Regions from separate parts of the Pseudokineococcus sp. 5B2Z-1 genome, predicted to be linked through region 1. Evidence: predicted binding sites of a transcription regulator. Region 1 holds the regulator's gene; each other region holds the start of a gene.

Region 1 (3,264 bases):
AGGCCGCGCTCGGCCGCGAGCTCGGTGCTGCGCCCGCGGCGGGGGACCCGCCAGTCGCCGGACAGGACGTCGGAGCCGTACCGGTCGCCGGGGCGCGCGCCGGAGGTCGTGCTGCTCATGCGCACCGACGCTAGCCCGCGCGGGTGCGGCCGCAGCGGCGCCGCGCCCGCGTGCGCCACCCCGGCGGCGCTCCTAGCGTGGAGGCGCGAGCAGCCCCGCCGCCCTCCCCGCGACCTCGGGGGATCCGCACCGCGGGCGCCCACCGGACCAGCCCAGAGGACCACCGCGGAGGACCACCATGCAGATCGGCTACAAGCTCGCGACCGAGGCCTTCGACCCGAAGGAGATCGTCCGGCAGGCCGTGGAGGCCGAGAAGGCCGGCTTCGACTTCGTCGAGATGAGCGACCACTTCCACCCCTGGCTCGACACCCAGGGGCACAGCGGCTTCACGTGGGCGCTGCTCGCCAACATCGCGGCGAGGACGTCGACGCTGCGCCTGGCGACGGGCGTGACGTGCCCGAGCGTCCGCTACCACCCGGCCGTCATCGCCCAGGCCGCCGCCACGATGCAGATCATCTCGGACGGGCGCTTCACGCTCGGCGTCGGCGCCGGCGAGCGCCTCAACGAGCACGTCGTCGGGGGCCAGCACTTCCCCAGCGTGCGCGGCCGCCACGAGCGCTTCCGCGAGGCCCTGGAGATCATCCGCCTGCTCTGGCAGGGCGGGTACCGCTCCTACGAGGGCAAGCACCTGCAGCTGGAGGACGCCCGCGTCTTCGACCTGCCCGACGAGCTGCCCGCCGTCGCCGTCGCGGCCAGCGGCCCGGCGTCCGCGCGCATCGCCGCCGAGCTGGGCGACGGCCTGTTCGCCACGGAGCCGAAGGGCGACATGGTCGCCACGTGGAAGCGCCTCGGGGGCGAGGGGCCCGCCTACGCCGAGGTGCCGCTGGCCTGGGCGCCCGACGCCGAGAGCGCCGCGCAGGCGGTCTGGGAGAAGACGCGGTGGGCGCTGACGGGCTGGAAGGTCATGTCCGAGCTGCCGAACCCCGTCAACTTCGACGCCGCGACCCAGAGCGTCACCCTCGAGCAGATCCAGCAGCAGTTCGCCTGCGGGCCCGACGTCGCCCGCCACCTCGAGGTGGCCCAGCAGTTCGTCGACGCCGGCTTCGACCACGTCGTCACCATGAACGCGGGGCCGGACCCCGACGGCTTCATGGACTTCTTCCGGCGCGAGCTGGCCGAGCCGCTGCGCGCTCTCACGCCGAGCGAGGACGCGCAGGGCCCGGGGCTCGCCGACCGCGTGCTCGGCGCCGTCCGCGGCTGAGCCGGCCCCCGCGTCCTCCGCGACCCTCGCGGTCCGGCCCGGCGCGGCGCCTCCCGGGCGCCGTGCCGGGCCGCCCGCCGCGCGGGCGTAGGCTTGGCACTCACGACCGAGGAGTGCCAGGCGCGGGGCGAGCCGCGCCGGCCCGGCGGCGCGCAGCCGCGGCGGGCGGACGAGGGCGGAGGTGCACGGGTGAGCGACGAGCGGCGGCTGGCGGTCCTGCGGGCCATCGTCGAGGACTACGTCGCGACCCGGGAGCCGGTCGGCTCCAAGGTCCTCGTCGAGCGCCACAGCCTCGGGGTCTCGCCCGCCACCATCCGCAACGACATGGCCGTCCTCGAGGAGGAGGGCTACATCGCCCAGCCGCACACGAGCGCCGGCCGCGTCCCCACGGACAAGGGCTACCGCGCCTTCGTCGACCGGCTCTCCACGGTGAAGCCGCTGTCCCCGGCGGAGCGGCGGGCCATCTCGACCCTCCTGGACGACGCGACGGACCTCGACGACGTCCTCACGCGGACCGTGCGGGCGCTCGCCCAGCTCACGCGCCAGGTCGCCGTCGTCCAGTACCCGTCCCTCAGCCGGGCGACCGTCCGCCACGTGGAGCTGGTGCCGCTCGGCGGCCCGCGCCTGCTGCTCGTCCTCATCACCGACTCCGGGCGGGTCGAGCAGCGCACGGTCGAGGTCGGGCACGAGGTGCCCGAGACCCTCGTCGCCGAGATGCGCACGCGCCTCGGCGAGGCGTCCGCGGGCGCCCGGCTCTCCGACGTCGTCGCCCGCCTCCCGGCCCTGCCCGAGCGCTTCCGCCCGGAGGACCGCGACGTCGTGCGCGCTGTCCTGCGGGCGCTCGAGGACTCGCTGTCCGCCGAGCGCGAGGAGCGCGTCGTCCTCGCGGGCACGGCGAACCTCGCGCGCGCGGGCACCGACTTCCCCCAGTCCATCTCGCCGGTCCTCGAGGCCATCGAGGAGCAGGTCGTCCTCCTGCGGCTGCTCGGGGAGATGGCCGACGACGCCGCGGCGGCCGCGGGCGGCGTGTCCGTCCGCATCGGGCGCGAGCTCGAGCACGACCGGCTCCTCGACGCCTCGGTGGTGACGAGCGGCTACGGCTCGGGCGGCCAGGTGGTCGCCCACCTCGGCGTCCTCGGCCCCACGCGCATGGACTACCCGACGACCATGGCCGCCGTCCGGGCGGTGGCCCGCTACGTGTCCCGCATCATCGGCAGCTGACCCGGCGGGCGGGCGCCCGGTGGCCCCGCCCGCCCGTGCGTCCCCGGCCCGAGCGCCGGCGGCCGCCGTCCCGACCCACGGACCTGACCCCGACAGGAGCGAGCACCCCTGGTGAGCGACCACTACGAGGCCCTCGGCGTCCCGCGCGACGCCTCCACCGAGGACATCAAGAAGGCGTACCGGAAGCTGGCGCGCAAGCTGCACCCGGACGTCAACCCCGGCGAGGCCGACCGCTTCAAGGACGTGTCCGCGGCCTACGACGTGCTGTCCAACCCCGAGAAGCGCCGCGCCTACGACCGCGGCGAGAGCCTCGGCGGCTTCGGCGGCGGGGGAGCGGGCGGGGGCTTCGGCTTCAGCGACATCTTCGAGACCTTCTTCGGCGGCGCGGCCGGGGGCGGCGGTCGGGGCCCGGCCTCGCGGGCCCGCCGGGGCCAGGACGCGCTGGTGCGCGTCGAGGTCGACCTGCGCGACGCCGTCTTCGGCGCCGACCGCGAGCTCCAGGTCGACACGGCCGTCGTCTGCTCCACGTGCCAGGGGTCGTGCTGCCAGCCCGGCACCTCGCCGCGCACGTGCGAGGTCTGCGGCGGCCGCGGCCAGGTGCAGCGCCAGGTGCGCAGCTTCCTCGGCCAGGTCATGACGACCGCGCCGTGCCCGAACTGCGGCGGCTTCGGCACGACCATCCCGAACCCGTGCCCGGAGTGCGCCGGGGAGGGGCGCGTGCA
Region 2 (3,264 bases), on a different contig from region 1:
GCTCCCACCCCCGGCCGCGGTGGGAGCCCGACCGGCCGGCCTCGACGGTGAGCACACGGTTGAGCAGGAGGACGCCGCGCCCCGCCCAGGCGGTGAGGTCGCCGGTGGCCGCGGGCGGCAGGCCCGTGTCGGCGTCCCGCTCGGCGAGGAGGTTGCGCAGCGTCGGGGGCAGCGGGCGCACGTCCGGCTCCACTGAGAAGGAGAGGCCGACGGCGTGGCCCGGCGTGGGGTAGGGGTCCTGGCCGACGACGAGGACCCGCACGTCCTGCGGGGCCTGCGCGAGCGCGCGCAGCACCCGGTCGCCGCGGGGCAGGACCTCCCGGCCGGCCGCGACGTCGTCCGCCACGGCCTCGAGGGCCCGCACGAGGTCCGCCCGCGCCGGGGCCAGCGCCGGCCACCAGGCGGGGTGGACCACCGCCAGGTCGACGCCCGCCCGGCGTGCGGGGCCGACCACCTCGGGCGGCGGGGAGGCCGCGCCGTCGGTGCCTGCGGCGGTCCCCGGCTCGAGCACGCGGCCACGGTAGGGGCCGTCCGGGCGGTCCGCCGGACCGGCCCGTGACCGGCGCCCCCGGCGAACCACAGCGGTGTGGTTCGCGGCGTAGGGTGCGGGCTCGGCGCCGACGGACGACGCCGGCAGCGCGGGAGGAGACCGGAGTGGACGACGCAGCCACCGGCGCGAGCGCCGAGCAGCCCGCCGCCCCGCCCGCCGGAGGTCTCTCGGCGCGCGACGCGGAGATCCTCGCCTTCGAGCGCCAGTGGTGGCGCTACGCCGGCGCGAAGGAGCAGGCGGTCCGCGAGCTCTTCGACCTCTCGGCCACGCACTACTACCAGGTGCTCAACGCGCTGCTCGACTCCCCGGAGGCGCTCGCCCACGACCCGATGCTGGTCAAGCGGCTGCGCCGCATGCGCAGCCAGCGCCAGCGCTCGCGCACCGAGCGCCGGCTGGGCGCGCGGGGCTGACGGGCGTGGCCGTCTCCGGGCCGCCCCGCGACGAGCTCGACGAGCCGGCCGGCGAGCCCCGCCGCCAGGGAGCCCACCGGGCCCGCCCCGGCCCCTGGCGCCGCGCGGCCCCCGTGCTCGTCGTCGTGGTGCTGGCGGCGCTCGCCGCGCTCGCCGTCAGCGTGTGGTTCTCGCTCGGCGGGTAGGCGCCTCTCGACCCTCGCCACGGCCAGGGCCAGCCGCTACTCTCGGCGCCGGTCGAGCAGTTCGATGAGCACCGGTCCACCGCGCACCCGTACGGACGGCCCGCACGTCGGAACCATCGCGAGCCACGCGAGCGTGAGACCCGATGCCCTCCCCGGGCCTCGAACCCGCACACAGCGACACAGGAGTAGCACCATGGCTCAGGGCACCGTGAAGTGGTTCAACGCCGAGAAGGGGTACGGCTTCATCACCGTCGACGGCGGCGGCCCCGACGTCTTCGTGCACTGGTCGGCCATCCAGATGGACGGCTACCGCTCCCTCGAGGAGGGCCAGCAGGTCGAGTTCGAGGTCGGGCAGGGCCAGAAGGGCCCGCAGGCCGAGGCCGTCCGCCCCGCCTCCTGAGGCACCCCGCACCCCTCCGGCGCCCGAGCAGGGCCGCCGTCCGACGCCGTCGCCCCGCCGGGGCGGCGGCGTCGTCGCGTCCGGGGGTCCGGCGTGGTGCGCGGGCCCGGTCGTCCGCCCGCCGGCGTCGTCCGCCCGCCCCGGTCGTCCGCACGCCCGGTCGTTTGCACTCGAGGGGGGAGAGTGCTCATCATGGGGGCTGGCACTCTCGCACGAGAGTGACAACGGACCTCGGTCGTCAGGTGAGGGCCGTGGGCGCGGCGGGACGTGACCGGCGCGCACGCGACCCGTCCGTCGCGGGCACCGACCGGCCGCCCCACCCGTCACCGGGAGGAAACCCCCAGCATGGCCAAGATCATCTCGTTCGACGAGGACGCCCGTCGCGGTCTCGAGCGCGGCATGAACCAGCTCGCCGACGCCGTGAAGGTCACGCTCGGCCCCAAGGGCCGCAACGTGGTGCTCGAGAAGAAGTGGGGCGCCCCCACCATCACGAACGACGGCGTCTCCATCGCCAAGGAGATCGAGCTCGAGGACCCGTACGAGAAGATCGGGGCCGAGCTCGTCAAGGAGGTCGCCAAGAAGACGGACGACGTCGCGGGCGACGGCACCACCACCGCCACCGTCCTGGCCCAGGCCATGGTCCGCGAGGGCCTGCGCAACGTCGCCGCCGGCGCCAACCCGATGGCCCTGAAGAAGGGCATCGAGCGCGCCGTCGAGGCCGTCTCGCAGCAGCTCCTCTCCTCCGCCACCGAGGTCGAGACCCGCGAGCAGATCGCTGCCACCGCGGGCATCTCCGCCGGCGACGCGTCCATCGGCGAGCTCATCGCCGAGGCCATGGACAAGGTCGGCAAGGAGGGCGTGATCACGGTCGAGGAGAGCAACACCTTCGGCCTGGAGCTCGAGCTCACCGAGGGCATGCGCTTCGACAAGGGCTACATCTCGCCCTACTTCGTCACGGACTCCGAGCGCATGGAGGCCGTGCTCGAGGACCCGTACATCCTCTTCAACGAGGGCAAGATCTCCTCGATCAAGGACCTGCTCCCGCTGCTGGAGAAGGTCACGCAGTCGGGCAAGCCGCTCGTCATCATCTCCGAGGACGTCGACGGCGAGGCCCTGGCCACGCTGGTCGTCAACAAGATCCGCGGCATCTTCCGCTCCGCCGCCGTCAAGGCGCCGGGCTTCGGCGACCGCCGCAAGGCGATGCTGCAGGACATGGCCATCCTCACCGGCGGCCAGGTCATCTCCGAGACGGTGGGCCTCAAGCTCGAGAGCACCGGCCTCGAGCTCCTCGGCCAGGCGCGCAAGGTCACCATCACCAAGGACGAGACGACCATCGTCGAGGGTGCGGGCGACACCGACCAGATCCAGGGCCGGGTCAACGAGATCCGCGCCGAGATCGAGCGCAGCGACTCCGACTACGACCGCGAGAAGCTCCAGGAGCGCCTCGCGAAGCTCGCCGGCGGCGTCGCCGTCATCAAGGCGGGCGCGGCCACCGAGGTCGAGCTCAAGGAGCGCAAGCACCGCATCGAGGACGCCGTCCGCAACGCGAAGGCGGCCGTCGAGGAGGGCATCGTCGCCGGCGGCGGCGTCGCCCTCATCCAGGCGGGCAAGGGCGCGTTCGAGACCCTCTCGCTCACGGGCGACGAGGCGACCGGCGCGAACATCGTCAAGGTGGCCGTCGAGGCCCCGCTCAAGCAGATCGCGGTCAACGCCGGTCTC
Region 3 (3,264 bases), on a different contig from region 1:
TCGCCGGTCCGGCTCGGGATGTCCACGCCCAGCGTGCCGATGTCCTCCGCGTCGAAGATCGCCGCGATGAGGTTGCCGAAGACGTCCGTGCTGATGGCCGTCACGATGGCCGTGAAGGCGGCGCCGATGACGACCGCGATGGCCAGGTCGATGACGTTGCCGCGCAGGATGAAGTCCTTGAAGCCGCTGAGCACGTGCCCTCCTCGGTGGGGCGGGCCCGGCCCGCCGTCCTCGCCCGCCCGGCCGGCGCCGTCCGGGACCGCCCGCCGGGCGGCGGGCGCTGCGAACCTACGCACCCCGGGCAGGGCTCCGGGCGACGCCGGCGCACATCACGGCCGGGGTCGCGGGTGGGGCCCGCGAGCGGGGGCGGCGCGGACCGAGGGGTCACGGGTCGGGCAGCAGGGCGAGCTGCACGCCGCTCCCGGCGGCCACGGCCGCGGCCACGCCCCGGGCCTCGTCGCGGCCCAGCGCCAGGACGACGACACCGCCCGCCGGGTCCCCGCCGAGCGGGCCGAGCGCGCCGTCGCCGGCGCGCTCGGGCACCCGCAGCACGACGGCGCGCTCCGCGACGACGGCGGCACCGGGGGCGGTGGCTGCCGACGGGTCGGCGAGCAGGGGGTCGGCGGGGGCGGCGAGGAGGAGGACGACGTCACCGGGCGCGACGAGCTCGCTCGAGGCCGCCGGGAGCGGCAGGCCGACCGCCACGTCCCCGGCGCGGGCCCCGGCGAGCAGCCCCGGGCCGGCGAGGCGGGCGTCGGTGACGACCTCGCCCTCGCGGGCGGGCGAGGCGAGGCGGCGCCCGACGGCCGCGGCGGTCGACGCGGCGGCGCCGCGGGGCACGAGCCCGGGCGGGGCCGGGGCGGCGCGCAGGTCGGTCGCCCGCAGGACGTGGCCGGCGGGCGCGTCGGCCGTGAGGACGACGACCGTGCCGTCCTCCGCCGCCGGCGCCGGCCGCAGGGCCTGCACCGCGGTCCCCGCGGCGGTCGCGAGGAGGAGGGCCGCGACGGTGCGACGGCCCGACCACGGGGGCAGCCGGTCCCGCAGCGCACCCCGCAGCGAGCCCCCCGGGCGGCCCCCGCGCCGGCGCCGGGACCACCTCGACGGCGCCCCGGGCCGGCCACGGCCGGTGCGCGGGGCTCGCACGGCGTCGGAGCGGGAGGTGACCACGCCGGGACGCTAGGAGCGCCGTCGCCCCGGCGGCGGCGCCACCGGCGCCCTGTGGACGGGGATCCGTGCTGCCGGGGCTGTGCGCAGCGGGCGGCGCCGCCGCTCCGCCCGCGCGGTCAGGCGGCCGAGCCGCCGGAGGAGCTCGACCCGCCGGAGGAGCCCGACGTTCCCGAGCCGCCGGAGGAGCCCGAGCCGCCGGAGGAGCCCGCGGTCGCCGCGGTCGACGCGGTGGTCCCGGAGCCGCCGCCCTCGGACGTGCTGCCGCTGCTGCTCGAGCCGCTGCCGCTGGCCGCGCCACCCGACCCGCTGCCGCCGTTCGAGCCGCCGCCGGTCCCGGTGCGGGAGTCGTTGCGGTAGAAGCCGGACCCCTTGAAGACGATGCCCACCGTGCTGAAGACCTTGCGCAGGCGCCCCGAGCAGGTGGGGCACTCGGTGAGGCTGGGGTCGCTGAAGGACTGCTGCACCTCGAGCGGGGTGCCGCACTCGGTGCAGCGGTAGGCGTAGACGGGCACAGGGCCTCCACGGGGTCGCGCCGACGGGGCGGCGGTGGGCGGAGCTCGGAGCGGGCGGACCCGTGAGCCCGCCGGGCGGCTGGCACTCGGCCGCCGCGAGTGCCAAGGCTACTCGCCCGCGACGCGTGGGTGCTCCCGCCGACCGCTGCACCGGCCCGGCGGGCCCCGCCCGCGGGCGACCCGCCGCCGGGCGCGGCAGTCCGGGAGAGGGGGCCGGCGTGGGGCGGCGGCTACCCTCGCCGCGTGCCCCGACCACGATCCGCCGGCGTCGTCGCCCTCGCCGTGGTGCTCGTGGTGGCGCTCGTCGCGGTGACGGCCGTCGTCGTCCTGCTCCGCCGCCCGCTGCCCGACACCTCCGGCGAGGTGGCCGTCCCGGGCCTCGGCGCCCAGGTGCGCGTGCTGCGCGACGCGCGCGGCGTGCCCCAGGTCTACGCCGAGGACCCCGAGGACCTCTTCTTCGCGCAGGGGTACGTCCACGCGCAGGACCGCTTCTTCCAGATGGACTTCCGCCGCCACGTGACGGCGGGCCGCCTCGCCGAGCTCGTGGGGGACGCCCCGGGCGCCGTGGAGGCCGACGCCGTCGTCCGCACCATGGGCTGGCGGCGCGTCGCCGAGGCCGAGCTGCCGCTCCTGGCCCCGGAGACCCGCGCCTACCTCGAGGCCTACGCGGACGGCGTCAACGCCTACACGGGCGGGCGCTCGCCGAGCGAGCTCTCGGCCGCGTACACGGCGCTGGGCACGCGCGTGGACCTCGGGCCCGTCGAGGAGTGGACGCCCGTCGACTCCCTCGCCTGGCTCAAGGCCATGGCCTGGTCGCTGCGCGCCAACTACTCCGACGAGCTGGCGCGCGCCGCCGCGTACGGCGCCGTGGGGGACGTCGGCCTCGTCGAGCAGCTCTTCCCGCCGCCGTCGGCCTCGGTCGGCGAGCCCGTGGTGGGCGCGCCGGGCACCCTCGCGCCGGCGGCCGCCACGACGTCGGAGGCGCCCGCCGAGGACGACGAGGTGCTCGCCGGCGTCGTGGCCGCCCTCGCCGACCCCGCCGACCCCGTGGCGGGCGCCGACCGGGCGCTCGCCGCCGTGCCCGACCTCCTCGGCGACGGCTCCGGCGCCACCGGGGGCATCGGCTCGAACGCGTGGGCGGTCTCGGGCGAGCACACCGCCTCGGGCGAGCCGCTGCTCGCGAACGACCCCCACCTCGCCGCGAGCTTCCCCAGCACCTGGTCGCAGGTCGGGCTGCACTGCACCGTGGTGGACGCCGACTGCCCCTTCGACGTCAGCGGCTTCTCCTTCGCGGGGATGCCCGGCGTCGTCATCGGCCACACCGCCGACGTCGCGTGGGGGTTCACGAACACCGGCTCGGACGTCACCGACCTCTACCTCGAGCGCGTCCGGGACGGCGCCGCCCTCCGCGCGGGCGAGCAGGTGCCGCTCACCACGCGCACCGAGACCATCCGCGTGGCCGGCGGCGAGGACGTGGCCATCCAGGTGCGCAGCTCCGGCCACGGGCCGCTGCTGTCCGACGTCGTGCCCGAGCTGGCCGCCGCCGGGCGGGCCGCGCCGGTGCCCGAGGACGCCCCGCCCGCCG

What was found. The regulator HrcA, encoded in region 1, represses chaperone genes, less so after heat shock. The targets are predictions, from matches to a motif close to GNTNGCACTCGGNNNNNCCGAGTGCNANC.
Region 2: the regulator HrcA is predicted to act here: its motif matches at 1,708-1,736, upstream of groL (chaperonin GroEL).
Region 3: the regulator HrcA is predicted to act here: its motif matches at 1,758-1,786, upstream of WDV85_RS02865 (FmdB family zinc ribbon protein).

Annotation. Positions count from the first base shown of each region.
Region 1 covers NZ_JBBHZG010000003.1:498,295-501,558, reverse strand. The annotation lists gene WDV85_RS10825 (DUF3097 domain-containing protein) at 1-119, opposite strand, end outside; gene WDV85_RS10820 (TIGR03557 family F420-dependent LLM class oxidoreductase) at 299-1,321, shown strand; gene hrcA (heat-inducible transcriptional repressor HrcA) at 1,511-2,542, shown strand; gene dnaJ (molecular chaperone DnaJ) at 2,654-3,264, shown strand, end outside.
Region 2 covers NZ_JBBHZG010000001.1:785,314-788,577, reverse strand. The annotation lists gene WDV85_RS03275 (uracil-DNA glycosylase) at 1-421, opposite strand, end outside; gene WDV85_RS03270 (DUF3263 domain-containing protein) at 655-960, shown strand; gene WDV85_RS03265 (hypothetical protein) at 966-1,145, shown strand; gene WDV85_RS03260 (cold-shock protein) at 1,339-1,545, shown strand; gene groL (chaperonin GroEL) at 1,891-3,264, shown strand, end outside.
Region 3 covers NZ_JBBHZG010000001.1:683,329-686,592, reverse strand. The annotation lists gene mscL (large conductance mechanosensitive channel protein MscL) at 1-194, opposite strand, end outside; gene WDV85_RS02870 (SAF domain-containing protein) at 385-1,167, opposite strand; gene WDV85_RS02865 (FmdB family zinc ribbon protein) at 1,284-1,679, opposite strand; gene WDV85_RS02860 (penicillin acylase family protein) at 1,923-3,264, shown strand, end outside.